One region of the Klebsiella sp. genome, then DNA from elsewhere that is predicted to be linked to it. Evidence: predicted binding sites of a transcription regulator. Region 1 holds the regulator's gene; each other region holds the start of a gene.

Region 1 (3,172 bases):
ACCGGCGGCATCTATTACTGGCAGCGTGAACGTGACCGTAAAGATGTGACCGACGGCGACAAATACAAAACTAACCTTTCTCATTCCACCTGGAACGCCAACCTCGACTTCCAGTCCGGCTATGCCGCCGATATGTTCGGCATTGATGTTGCGGCCTTTACCGCCATCGAAATGGGTGAAAGCAGCGACAGCGGACACCCGAACGAAATCGCTTTCTCCTCACGCAATAAAACTTACGATGAAGACTATTCCGGTGATAAGAGCGGGATCAGCCTGTACAAAGCAGCCGCCAAATTTAAATTTGGCCCGGCATGGGCGCGTGCTGGCTATATCCAGCCTACCGGTCAAACCTTGCTGGCTCCGCACTGGAGCTTTATGCCGGGTACCTATCAGGGGGCTGAAGCCGGTGCTAATTTTGACTACGGCGATGCGGGCGCGCTGAGTTTCTCCTATATGTGGACAAACGAATATAAAGCGCCGTGGCACATTGAGATGGATGAGTTCTATCAGAACGACAAGAAAACCAAGGTTGATTATCTCCACTCTCTCGGCGCCAAGTATGATTTTAAAAATGACCTCGTGCTGGAAGCCGCATTTGGCCAGGCACAGGGTTACATCGACCAGTATTTCGCTAAGGCCAGCTACAAATTTGATGTCGCAGGCACGCCGCTAACCACCAGCTACCAGTTCTACGGTACTCGCGATAAAGTCAGCAACGGCGGGGCGAACGATATTTATGATGGTACCGCCTGGCTACAGGCATTGACCTTTGGCTATAAGGTTGCTGATGTTCTCGACCTGCGCCTGGAAGGAACCTGGGTTAAAGCCGATGGTCAGCAGGGCTACTTCCTGCAGCGTATGACGCCGACTTACGCCTCATCTAACGGTCGTCTGGATGTCTGGTGGGATAACCGCTCTGACTTCAACGCCAACGGTGAAAAAGCGGTGTTCTTCGGTGCGATGTATGACATGAAGAACTGGAATATGCCGGGTTGGGCCTTCGGCGCGTCCTATGTTTATGCATGGGATGCAAAACCAGGAAAAATGTCTTCTCCTGATGCTTACTACAACCCTGACAAACGTCTGGAAGAGTCAGCCTATAGCCTGGATGCGATGTACACCGTACAGGAAGGACGCGCGAAGGGTACGCTGTTTAAACTGCACTTTACTCAATACGACAACCACTCCGATATCCCAAGCTGGAGCGGCGGCTACGGCAACATCTTCCAGGATGAGCGCGACGTGAAGTTCATGGTTATTGCTCCATTCACCATTTTCTGATGCCAGTGCGGCGGGCGTGATCCTGCCGCAATTTCCCGAGGTCGATTATGAAGAAGCTATTGCTTGTCGCCATTGTGGCGGCAGGTCTGGTTGCCTGCACGCAGTCGCCAGCGCCGAAAGAGGATTCAAAGTTAAAAGATGCCTACAGCGCCTGTATTAATACTGCTGAAGGTAACCCAGATAAAGTCGAAGCCTGCCAGAGCGTATTAGACGTTCTGAAGCAAGAGAAGCAGCATCAGCAGTTCGCCACCCAGGAAAGCGTGCGAGTACTGGATTACCAGCAATGTATCCAGGCGCGTAAAACCGGTAACGATCAGGCAGTACAGTCGCGCTGTGACCAGATTTGGAAAGAGATTCGTAGCAACAACACGAAACCCTGATTTTTACTTTTCGTAGCCATAAAAAAAGCCAACCGTCAGGTTGGCTTTTTGCTGCTTACGCAACGGGGAATTACTTTTCCACCGCGTCGTGGGCATGTTCATCTTCGCGGCAATCGCCTTCTGCACAGTGACCGTACAGGTACAGGCTGTGGTTGGTGAGGCGAATACCGTGTCGGGAGGCAATCTCACGTTGACGAGCTTCAATTGAGTCATCGCTAAATTCGATCACTTTGCCGCAATCAAGGCAAATCAGATGATCGTGATGATGCTGTTGCGTTAGCTCGAAAACGGATTTACCACCTTCGAAATTATGACGGGTGACGATGCCGGCGTCGTCGAACTGGTTCAGTACGCGATAGACGGTTGCCAGACCAATCTCTTCACCCATATCAATCAGGCGTTTATATAAGTCTTCCGCACTGACATGATGGTTATCCGGTTCCTGCAGGACTTCCAGGATTTTTAATCGCGGAAGTGTCACTTTCAGGCCAGCCTTCTTTAATGCGGTATTGTTGTCAGTCATGCGGAATCTGTCCTGTTGCTAAACGATCTACTTCCATCAACGGAAGTAATACAGAGAATCACCCGATGTAATGCGTCTCATTATAGAACTGCCATGGTGAAATGAAAACTGCAAGCATCGGGCCTTGTATGCTGTCAAAAACGAGGCACTGGCTACAAAGTGCTTCACGTGACCTCGTTAAATCAGAGGACATTGTACAGATATGTGATTAAAAGTTAAAAACTTGTAGCTATAACTTTGATTGCTTTTATCTATTAATTCGGCGAAATCTGACGATAACGCCGTTTAGACTCAGGCATTCTTGATTTCTTCGAGGTGCAGCTCTTCAGAAATCTGTTTTACCCATTTTTCCACGCGTTCGTTAGTCAGTTCTGGCTGACGGTCTTCGTCGATGGCCAGACCCACGAAGTGGTCGTCATCTGCCAGACCTTTAGATGCTTCAAAATGATATCCAGCGGTCGGCCAGTGACCAACGATAGTGGCGCCGCGGGGTTCGATGATGTCGCGAATGGTACCCAGCGCATCACAGAAGTATTCAGCGTAGTCTTCCTGATCGCCGCAGCCAAACAGCGCGACCAGTTTGCCGTTGAAATCGACTTCTTCCAGCGTCGGGAAGAAATCATCCCAGTCACACTGTGCTTCACCGTAGTACCAGGTTGGGATGCCGAGCAGCAGAATATCGTGAGCTTGCAGATCTTCTTTGCTGCTCTTGGCAATGTCGCGCACATCAGCAACATCTTTACCAAGCTGCTTTTGAATCATTTTTGCAATATTTTCGGTGTTGCCGGTGTCGCTGCCAAAAAAGATGCCGATGATTGCCATGAGTAAAATAACCTCTTGAAACTTAATGATGTGGTAGGGACTTAAATGCCCACAGATAGGGGCAATGATAGCAGAACTGAGAAGGGCGCGGAAACAGCAATCACGCCCGACTGCACACTCTGCTACATGAAAGCTTATTTTTTGAGGGTTTTAGGCTTTATCCTGG
Region 2 (3,172 bases), on a different contig from region 1:
CGTTATAAGAAGCAAATGAGAACAGCGCCTTATCAAGCTGAGTCATCGGTTCATCCCCATAATAGTGGTCTATCATCCAGCGCATATATTTCACCCCAGCATGGATATTGGGATCGAGCTGCTTAATATCGCCGACCTTCAGCTCCCTACCGGTATTCGGCATCACCTGCATGACGCCAATTGCGCCAACGTGGCTCCGCACCGACTGATTAAGGCGCGACTCCTGATACCCCTGCGCCGCCATCAGCAGCCAGTCGACGTCATAGCGATCGCCGTATTTACGGAAAATTTCCACCATCGTGAGAAATTTACGTCGCTCCTTCTGCGCCGCCGCGTTTTTAACGTATTTAGCATCTTTCAGATAGCGCAGCAGGATCGTATTACCCAGCTTGCTGCCCTGGCTGTTTTCTTTGATGAAATGATTAAGTAACGCGAGGAGCTGAGGGCTGTTGCTGCGTACCGCCCAGCCAATATTGCCCTCGTTGCGCAGAATGATGTCCTGGTGAACCTGAATTTTTGGAAAAACCTGTTTCCAGAACATCGCCTTATGGCGATCGACCACGGTCAGCGGGATAAGTCCGGCGCTGAGCATCTCTATTAAATCTTCATCCTCCAGCGCTTCGGGGGCTGGTTTAATCATCACGGGCGGCAGGGACTCTTGCGCAAAGTGCGCATTGAGCGCAACCAGACTTGCGTAATAGCTCGACGATGTGCGCACAAATACCGTTTTGCCGGAGAGTTGTTGCAGATTTTCCACTTTAGGAGAGCCAGGGCCAGAAAGCAGCAGTTCCTGAACGTGGGAATAGATAGGCGCGGTAAACGTCATTTGCTGTTGACGTTCCGGTGTGATGGTCATGTTAGCGGCGATAACATCCCCTTTACCGGCGTTAAGCGCGCTGATGAGCTGGTCGCGGACAACGGGAACAAAAATGATCCGCACTTTGAGATGGCGATGCTTAAGCTTCTTCTCTTTCGCTAATTTTTGATTCAGGCTGCGTTCAAACTCCATAAAGATATCGTGCGTAGCGCCGCGCTGGGTGCCTTTGTTGATAAAGAAAAAGGTTTTGCTGTAGGTAGTTAAAACCCGGATTGTTCGTCGGTCGAGCATACCCGGCAAATCGCCCTGCCATGGTTGCAACATATCCTCGACGTTAACTTCAAGGGCCTCGCGTTCGTCTGGCTCAGCGCGTTTATTTTCTGAGGCCGCGTTAACCGAACTGAAAAATAGCAGGGCGGCAAGGCAGGTCAGCCAGCCGATAAGGTATCGATATGACGACAGGGTGTTCATGGCGCGGTGCTCCGCAGGGGGATTGTTTTATTCTAGTCAATCCTGCGTAGTTAGCATGCATGGCAAGCATGTATGAGGGACTACAAATCTGGATGTTAATTATTTTATTAATTAACAAGATCAGTATTTATATTGCAATAATAAAACAGAGCTTACTTAAATAATTGTGGAAATAATATGGATGAATTGTGTTTTTTTAATGTAGATACAATTCATTTGTTTAATTTGGTCATGGTATTAAATAGATTTAAAAATTTTTATCTATCTGTTTTTGCTGTTGTATTTTAATTTATTTGCATGATGAATAACTATCAACTTGATAATAAATCTCATTTCTAATAACGTGGTTCGGCACAATAATCCTATTGCGTGCTGATCGGCAAACACTATCAAAGAATAGCGTGGCGCGTTTATTTCTTCGTGTTGCCAGGGCAAAATTTTCTATTTTTTGGCGTAAATTTTGAATCGATATCCCGGTATTGCATCGGGAGGGCTCTGCTTACGCCAAAACCAGAGACGTTGCCCTATGCATGGAAGTCACTGCCGTTGTTTATCTGACTGATGAAGAAGGCGTGCCCCGACAGCAATAAAAGAAAACAGGGCATATTCCATGAAACACACTTCGCACTACTCGCTGGCTGTGCTGATCCACATGGCTATCCTGGGGGGGGCGCTGCCAGCGCTGGCCGCCGAGGGCAACACTTCAGACGAAACAAAGAAATCCGATACGGCGATTGCCGCAGAAAATCACGATGAAACGATGGTCGTGACCGCGGCAACGCAGAACCTGCAAGCCCCCGGCGTATCCACTATTACCGCCGATGAAATCCGCAAGCATCCACCGGCTCGCGACGTTTCAGAACTGATTCGAACCCAACCGGGCGTCAACCTTACCGGCAACTCCACCAGCGGCCAGCGCGGTAATAACCGCCAGGTCGATATTCGCGGTATGGGACCGGAGAACACGCTGATTCTGGTAGACGGTAAACCGGTGACCAGCCGTAACTCCGTGCGCTATGGTTGGCGCGGAGACCGTGATACGCGCGGTGATACCAGTTGGGTTCCGGCAGAAATGATCGACCATATCGATGTCATTCGCGGCCCTGCGGCGGCCCGCTACGGTAATGGCGCAATGGGCGGAGTGGTTAATATTGTCACTAAACCGGCGACCAGCGAATGGCATGGTTCCTGGAATACCTATATGAACGCTCCTCAGCACCGTAAAGAGGGATCGACGAAGCGCACTAACTTTAGTCTTAACGGCCCGCTGTCGGATGAGGTTAGCTTTAATCTATGGGGCAACCTGAGCAAAACGCAGGCCGACGCCCAGGATATTAACTCCGGCCACGAAGCGGCACGAACCGGTACCTATGCGGGCTCTTATCCAGCGGGACGTGAAGGCGTAGAGAACAAAGATATCCACGGCAAACTGCGCTGGGAGTTTGCGCCGATGCAGGCGCTGGAGTTCGAAACCGGCTACAGCCGTCAGGGTAATCTGTACGCTGGCGACACGCAAAATACCAACACCAGCACGCTGGTGAAAAGTATGTACGGCAAAGAGACTAACCGCCTCTATCGCCAGACTTACGGGGTGACGTGGACCGGCGGCTGGGATAATGGCGTGACCAGCAATACCTATGCTCAGTATGAGCACACCCGTAACTCGCGCATGAACGAGGGGCTGGCGGGCGGAACGGAAGGGATCTTCTCGGGGAGCGAATTCTCCGATATCGACCTGGCGGATGTGCTATTGCACAGCGAGGTGAATATTCCGTTTACCTTCGGGTTTGAGCAAAACCTGACGCTGGGGACCGAGTGGAACCAGCAGCGGATGAAAGATGGCGTATCGACGACCCAGTCTCTTTCTTATGGCTCTATTGACGG
Region 3 (3,172 bases), on a different contig from region 1:
GCCTCAGCGGCGTTCAACGTGCCGTTGGTGCGGTTGTTTACGCTATCAATCAGCAGAATACTACCTGCTGTCACGCCACCCGCTTGCAGCATTTGTCCAACCATCGGCTGCACTGCGCTGCTCCAGTCATAATGACGCACGCGCGGGGCCGGTTGCGCTGGCTCCTCGCCATGTTCAATTGGGCCTGGCTGCGTAGGTATCACAGGAATACTTGGCACAGTCGGCTGCGGCTGAACAGGCTGCTGCGGTTTTGGCTGTGCTTCCTCAACGGGAGCGGGCTGCTGACCTGGCCCTACGCACCCGGCAAGGAATATCGCCAGTGCGGTAACAAGTGCATAGCGACACATTTTAATCATTACGATGACCTCTTACAGATAAAGATAAAGTCGGGCCTTGTGCGCCCCCAGAATATTGGCGCTGCCGTAAAGCGTGATCGAGGAGTGCGCGGGAACCGTTATGCTGCGCGCCGGTTCAAGTGGATGCATCTCCAGCCCTCTGGCGTCATACCAGAAAAAGCGATAGTGCACGGTCACCGGTACCTGGCGCTCATTAAATAGTCGTGTGGTCGCCGTCGCTTGTATCTCTGAGGCGGTCACCGTCGGTACTTCAGCGCTAATCCCCGCCGCCAGTACGTTAGATTCCATCACCAGACTTTGCTGATCGCTGACCGGTATTTCCGGATGCGAGCTGCATCCAACCAGGAGCGTCGCGGCCAGAAGTGCGCCGAAATGGGCTGCGCGCATGGGTATTAACCTTTGTGGGCCAGCATTGGACCTAATGGACGCCCACCCAGCAGATGCATGTGGATATGGTAGACCTCCTGACCCCCGTGGCGATTGCAATTGACGATCAGACGGTAGCCATCGTCAGCCAGCCCCTCGTCGCGGGCAATTTTCGCCGCAACGGTCATCATCCGGCCAAGAGCCAGTTCATGCTCCGTAGTTACATCGTTGACAGTTGGAATCAGGATATTAGGAATGATCAGAATATGGGTCGGTGCCTGCGGAGAGATATCGCGAAAAGCGGTGACCAACTCGTCCTGATAAACAATATCCGACGGGATCTCCCGGCGAATGATTTTACTGAAAATCGTTTCTTCTGCCATGACTGATTCCTTATTAATTTTTATACCGTGCTCTGGCCTGCCCCTGCATATAAACGCGGATGCACAGGATTCGCTTAAGAGTATGAGCGAGTTACTCCCACTCTTTCAACCTGAAAGCGTTTTTTCTTACGCGACAAAGGACTTAGCTGCTGACTGATTAATCATAACTCTGTGGAAAGTTGTTAGTCATAACAACCTACCCCCAACTTTTTCAGAGCAATGCTTACTTCTGTTTACACTTTAAATATTAATGCGTATATTTCTCATTTGTATTCACATTGAATGCAACGCGCTTTCGATCGACCGCGGTCACAGAGCCCCGGCGAATAATAATTATCTTATGATCAAGGGTTTATGATGTCTCTCTCCACCACCTTCCAGGATGGGCGTATCACACCGTCCCTGCTTGCTATGGGCATAGCGTTGGCGCTCTTTCCTCAGCTCAGCCAGGCCGTCAGCAAGGCCGAAGACACGATTATTGTAGAAGGTTCCGCAGATACCGGCTCAGATACGCAAGAGCAGGATTACAGCGTCAAAACCACCTCCGCCGGGACCAAAATGGAGATGGCCCAACGCGATATTCCGCAATCGGTCAGTATCATTACCGAACAGCGGATGCAGGACCAGCAGTTGCAAACTCTGGGTGACGTGATGGACCACACTACCGGGATCAGCAGCAGCCAGGCCGACTCTGACCGCACCAGCTATTACTCCCGTGGTTTTCAGATAGATAACTATATGGTTGATGGCATTCCGACCTGGTTTGAATCCCGCTGGAACCTGGGCGATGCCCTTACCGACATGGCACTGTTCGAGCGAGTAGAAGTCGTGCGCGGCGCCAATGGCCTGCTGACAGGTACGGGTAACCCAGCCGCATCAATCAACATGATTCGTAAACATGCCACCAGCCGCGAGTTTAAAGGCAATATCTCTGCGGAGTACGGTAGCTGGAATAAGCAGCGATACGTTGCTGATATGCAAAGCCCGCTCACCGAAGAGGGTAACGTACGCGCGCGCATTATCGCTGGCTATCAAAATAATGATTCGTGGCTCGATCGTTATAACAGCGAAAAAACCTTCTTCTCCGGCATTCTTGATGCTGACCTCGGGACCTCAACCAGTTTATCCGCAGGCTACGAATATCAGCGTATCGACGTGAATAGCCCAACATGGGGCGGCCTGCCGCGCTGGAATACCGATGGCAGCAAAAACCACTACGATCGTTCTCATAGCACAGCCCCTGATTGGGCCTATAACGACAAAGAGATCAACAAAGTTTTCGTCACGCTGAAACAGCGCTTTGCCGATACCTGGCAGGCGACCATGAATGCAACCCATTCAGAGGTTAAATTCGACAGCAAAATGATGTACGTAGACGCGTACGTTAATAAAGAGACCGGGATGCTAGTTGGTCCTTATGGCAATTACGGTCCGAGCTTTACCTACGTTGGCGGTACCGGCTGGAACAGCGGCAAACGTAAAGTCGATGCCGTGGATTTGTTTGCAGATGGCGGCTACGACCTGTTTGGTCGCCAGCACAACCTGATGATTGGCGGCAGCTACAGCAAGCAAAATAACCGCTACTTCAGCTCCTGGGCAAACGTATTTCCGGATGAGATCGGTAATTTCTATGACTTTAATAGTGCCAGCTTCCCGGAAACCAACTGGGGACCGCAGAGCCTGGCGCAGGACGATACCACGCGAATGAAATCGGTATATGCGGCGACTCGTATCTCCCTGCTTGATCCGCTGCACCTGATCCTTGGCGTCCGCTATAACAATTGGAGTATCGAGACGCTGACCTATAATATGGAGAAAAACCATACTACGCCGTACGCCGGTCTGGTTTACGACATCAACGATAACTGGTCGGCCTACACCAGCTATACCTCCGTTTTCCAGCCGCAGAATAAGCGTGATAGCTCCGGTAAATATCTGACCCCGGTTACCGGTAATAACTATGAAGTCGGCCTGAAGTCCGACTGGATGGACAGCCGCCTGACCACCACCCTCTCCATATTCCGCATCGAACAGGATAACCTCGGCCAGGCAACCGGCGGGCAAATC
Region 4 (3,172 bases), on a different contig from region 1:
TGGACAGCATGATCAACGATCTACTGGTGATGTCGCGTAATCAGGCTAACAACGCGTTGGTCAGCGAGACGGTAAAAGCTAATCAGCTTTGGGGTGAAGTGCTGGATAACGCCGCATTTGAAGCCGAGCAGGTAGGGAAATCGTTCACTGTGGAGTATCCGCCAGGGCCGTGGCCGCTGTACGGTAACCCCAATGCGCTGGAAAGCGCGCTGGAAAACATCGTGCGTAACGCGTTGCGCTACTCGCATACGAAGATTTCAGTGAGCTTCTCGGTGGATAAAGACGGGATTACGGTGAACGTCGATGACGATGGTCCGGGCGTCAGTCCGGAAGATCGCGAACAGATTTTCCGTCCGTTTTACCGGACCGACGAGGCGCGCGATCGCGAGTCTGGCGGTACCGGCCTGGGGCTGGCGATTGTTGAAGCTGCGGTTCAACAGCATCGCGGTTGGGTGAAAGCCGACGACAGCCCGCTGGGCGGCTTGCGCTTAACCATCTGGCTGCCGCTATACAAACGCACCTGATGAGTTTCTCCCGGCTGCAGAGTAGCAAGGATAGGTAGCCCGGACAGGTGCGCCAGCACCGCTTCCGGGAAATTATGCCACCTTGCGCTATGCTCCCGGGGGCGGCGCCAGGCGCCTGCCCGGGCTACGGTTCACCGCCGCCATCCGGGGAAATCATTTCCCCCACAATCTCCTGGAGTTGTCTTCGATCTGCCCGCTTAAACGCCGTTTCTGCATGGTACGGCTCCAGCTCACTGACAGCCCCGCCGCCGATAGCAGGCGGTGGTACTGTTCATCATCAAACGGCATAGACCAGGCGATCGCGCCAGCCTCGTGCACGCTAACATCGCTTAGTCGGGAAACCAGCTCCAGCGGCTCATCGCCGGATACCTGCCCACCCGCTACGACACGATACAGCCAGCCGGTTTTACCGCTGTTTTGCATCAGCTGCGCCATATCGCTAACAGCAAAGTGATAGTTGAGTTTGAAGCACGGTGAACGCGGCTGCGTCACCTGAATCAGTGCCTCTCCCCAACGGAAGATATCGCCAATAAAGACGTTTTGCTCCGTAAGCCCCTCGGTCGAGAGGTTCTCACCAAACGCCGGGGCGCAGAACAGGTCCGCCTGCTGAGGCAGCTCGCGAGCCCAGTGGGCATAATGTTCACGCGGATAGTGGCACAGCGCGCGGTCCGGCCCGCCGTGAATTTTCTTCTCCGCCTGCTCATCGCCCTCAAGGCCGAGATCGCCGAGGGTTAATTCACCATCGACCTGAATTTTGCTTATTGCGCTCGGGCGGCTGCCGGGATAGTCGCGAATGCGCCCAATGTAGACATTTAGCGGATAGTGCATCTGCTGCTCCTTGCTGCGGACATAAAAAAAGCGAGCCATCAGACTCGCTTCTCGCTCAGCACAATGCAACCTTATTTTTTGGCGGCAAAACGCGCTGCGGCTTCGTCCCAGTTAACCACGTCCCAGAACGCTTTGATGTAGTCCGGGCGACGGTTCTGGAATTTCAGGTAGTAAGCGTGTTCCCACACGTCCAGACCCACAATTGGGAAACCGGAAGCACCAGAGATAGCTTCGCCCATCAGCGGGGAATCCTGGTTCGCTGTAGAAACCACAGCCAGCTTATCGCCTTTGAGCACCAGCCACGCCCAACCGGAGCCGAAACGGGTAGCAGCCGCTTTTTCAAATTCCGCTTTGAAGTTATCAACGGAACCGAAATCGCGCTCGATAGCCGCTTTCAGGTCGCCCTGCAGCGTAGTACCGGTTTTCAGGCCTTTCCAGAACAGGCTGTGGTTAGCATGGCCGCCAGCGTTGTTACGCAGAACGGTTTTTTTGTCAGCCGGCAGCTGATCCAGTTTGGTGATCAGTTCTTCAGCAGACAGGCTAGCGAATTCCGGCAGGCTTTCCAGCGCAGCGTTGGCATTGTTAACGTAGGCCTGGTGGTGTTTAGTGTGATGGATTTCCATCGTCTGCTTGTCAAAATGCGGTTCCAGGGCGTCATAAGCGTACGGCAGGGCTGGCAGTGTATAACTCATAATCATCTCCATTATTGTCGAGCGGCGGAAGGTGTTAATGCCGCGTAAGCAGTTGGTTCATTATAGTTAATTAAATGATATTGAAAACGCTTATCAATGCCGTATTTTTAATAAGGTTATAACAGACGGTTATACACGTGGTTTTGTGATGTAGAACAACGAATTAAGCTTCTGGTTGCCAAAGAAGGATGTTATGTGGCAACAGGCTGAAGGCAGTAAAACTGACCGATTTTTACACTCATCGGGTCGGAAAATGATTTATCCGATAAAAAATAGATGAGGATAGAATCAATGAATCACGCGATTACGATGGGTATTTTTTGGCATTTGATAGGTGCAGCCAGTGCAGCCTGTTTCTATGCCCCGTTCAAGAAAGTTAAACATTGGTCCTGGGAAACCATGTGGTCTATCGGCGGGATTGTCTCATGGCTGATACTCCCCTGGGCCATCAGCGCCATGCTGCTCCCTGATTTTTGGGCCTACTACGGCTCCTTTAATGCCTCCACGCTCCTGCCGGTGTTCCTGTTCGGCGCAATGTGGGGTATCGGCAATATCAACTACGGCTTGACCATGCGCTATCTCGGCATGTCGATGGGGATCGGTATCGCCATTGGCATTACGTTGATTGTCGGCACGCTAATGACCCCAATCCTCAACGGTCAATTCGATGTCTTAATTAACACTAAAGGCGGCCAAATGACGCTGCTCGGCGTGCTGGTTGCGGTGATTGGCGTGGGGATAGTCACTCGCGCAGGCCAGCTCAAAGAGCGCAAAATGGGCATCAAAGCCGAAGACTTCAACCTGAAAAAGGGGCTGGTACTGGCGGTAATGTGCGGCATTTTCTCGGCCGGCATGTCCTTTGCGATGAACGCCGCAAAACCGATGCATGAAGCCGCCGCCGCGCTCGGCGTTGACCCACTCTACACCGCGCTGCCAAGCTACGTGGTGATTATGGGCGGCGGTGCGCTGGTCAACCTCGGCTTCTGCTTTATTCGCCTGGCCAAAGTGAAAAACTTGTCGATCAAAGCCGACTTCTCGCTGGCGAAGCCGCTCATCATCAGCAATATCCTGCTTTCCGCATTAGGCGGCCTGATGTGGTACCTGCAGTTCTTCTTCTACGCCTGGGGC

What was found. Region 1 encodes Fur, which represses iron uptake genes when iron is present. Its sites were predicted from a motif close to ATAATAATGAGAACNACTATCAA; they were not measured.
Region 2: the regulator Fur is predicted to act here: its motif matches at 1,605-1,627, upstream of QVF11_RS22850 (TonB-dependent siderophore receptor).
Region 3: the regulator Fur is predicted to act here: its motif matches at 1,356-1,378, upstream of fhuE (ferric-rhodotorulic acid/ferric-coprogen receptor FhuE).
Region 4: the regulator Fur is predicted to act here: its motif matches at 2,119-2,141, upstream of sodA (superoxide dismutase [Mn]).

The regions. Positions count from the first base shown of each region.
Region 1 is NZ_JAPUEW010000075.1:119,952-123,123, forward strand. Features, by position in the region: gene chiP (chitoporin ChiP) at 1-1,281, shown strand, start outside; gene QVF11_RS22580 (ChiQ/YbfN family lipoprotein) at 1,329-1,661, shown strand; gene fur (ferric iron uptake transcriptional regulator) at 1,732-2,184, opposite strand; gene fldA (flavodoxin FldA) at 2,476-3,006, opposite strand; gene ybfE (LexA regulated protein) at 3,157-3,172, opposite strand, start outside.
Region 2 is NZ_JAPUEW010000076.1:424-3,595, forward strand. Features, by position in the region: gene QVF11_RS22845 (MltF family protein) at 1-1,288, opposite strand, end outside; gene QVF11_RS22850 (TonB-dependent siderophore receptor) at 1,899-3,172, shown strand, end outside.
Region 3 is NZ_JAPUEW010000094.1:59,139-62,310, reverse strand. Features, by position in the region: gene lpoB (penicillin-binding protein activator LpoB) at 1-347, opposite strand, end outside; gene QVF11_RS26125 (YcfL family protein) at 369-743, opposite strand; gene hinT (purine nucleoside phosphoramidase) at 749-1,105, opposite strand; gene fhuE (ferric-rhodotorulic acid/ferric-coprogen receptor FhuE) at 1,463-3,172, shown strand, end outside.
Region 4 is NZ_JAPUEW010000100.1:80,130-83,301, reverse strand. Features, by position in the region: gene cpxA (envelope stress sensor histidine kinase CpxA) at 1-524, shown strand, start outside; gene yiiM (6-hydroxyaminopurine reductase) at 678-1,352, opposite strand; gene sodA (superoxide dismutase [Mn]) at 1,424-2,044, opposite strand; gene rhaT (L-rhamnose/proton symporter RhaT) at 2,336-3,172, shown strand, end outside.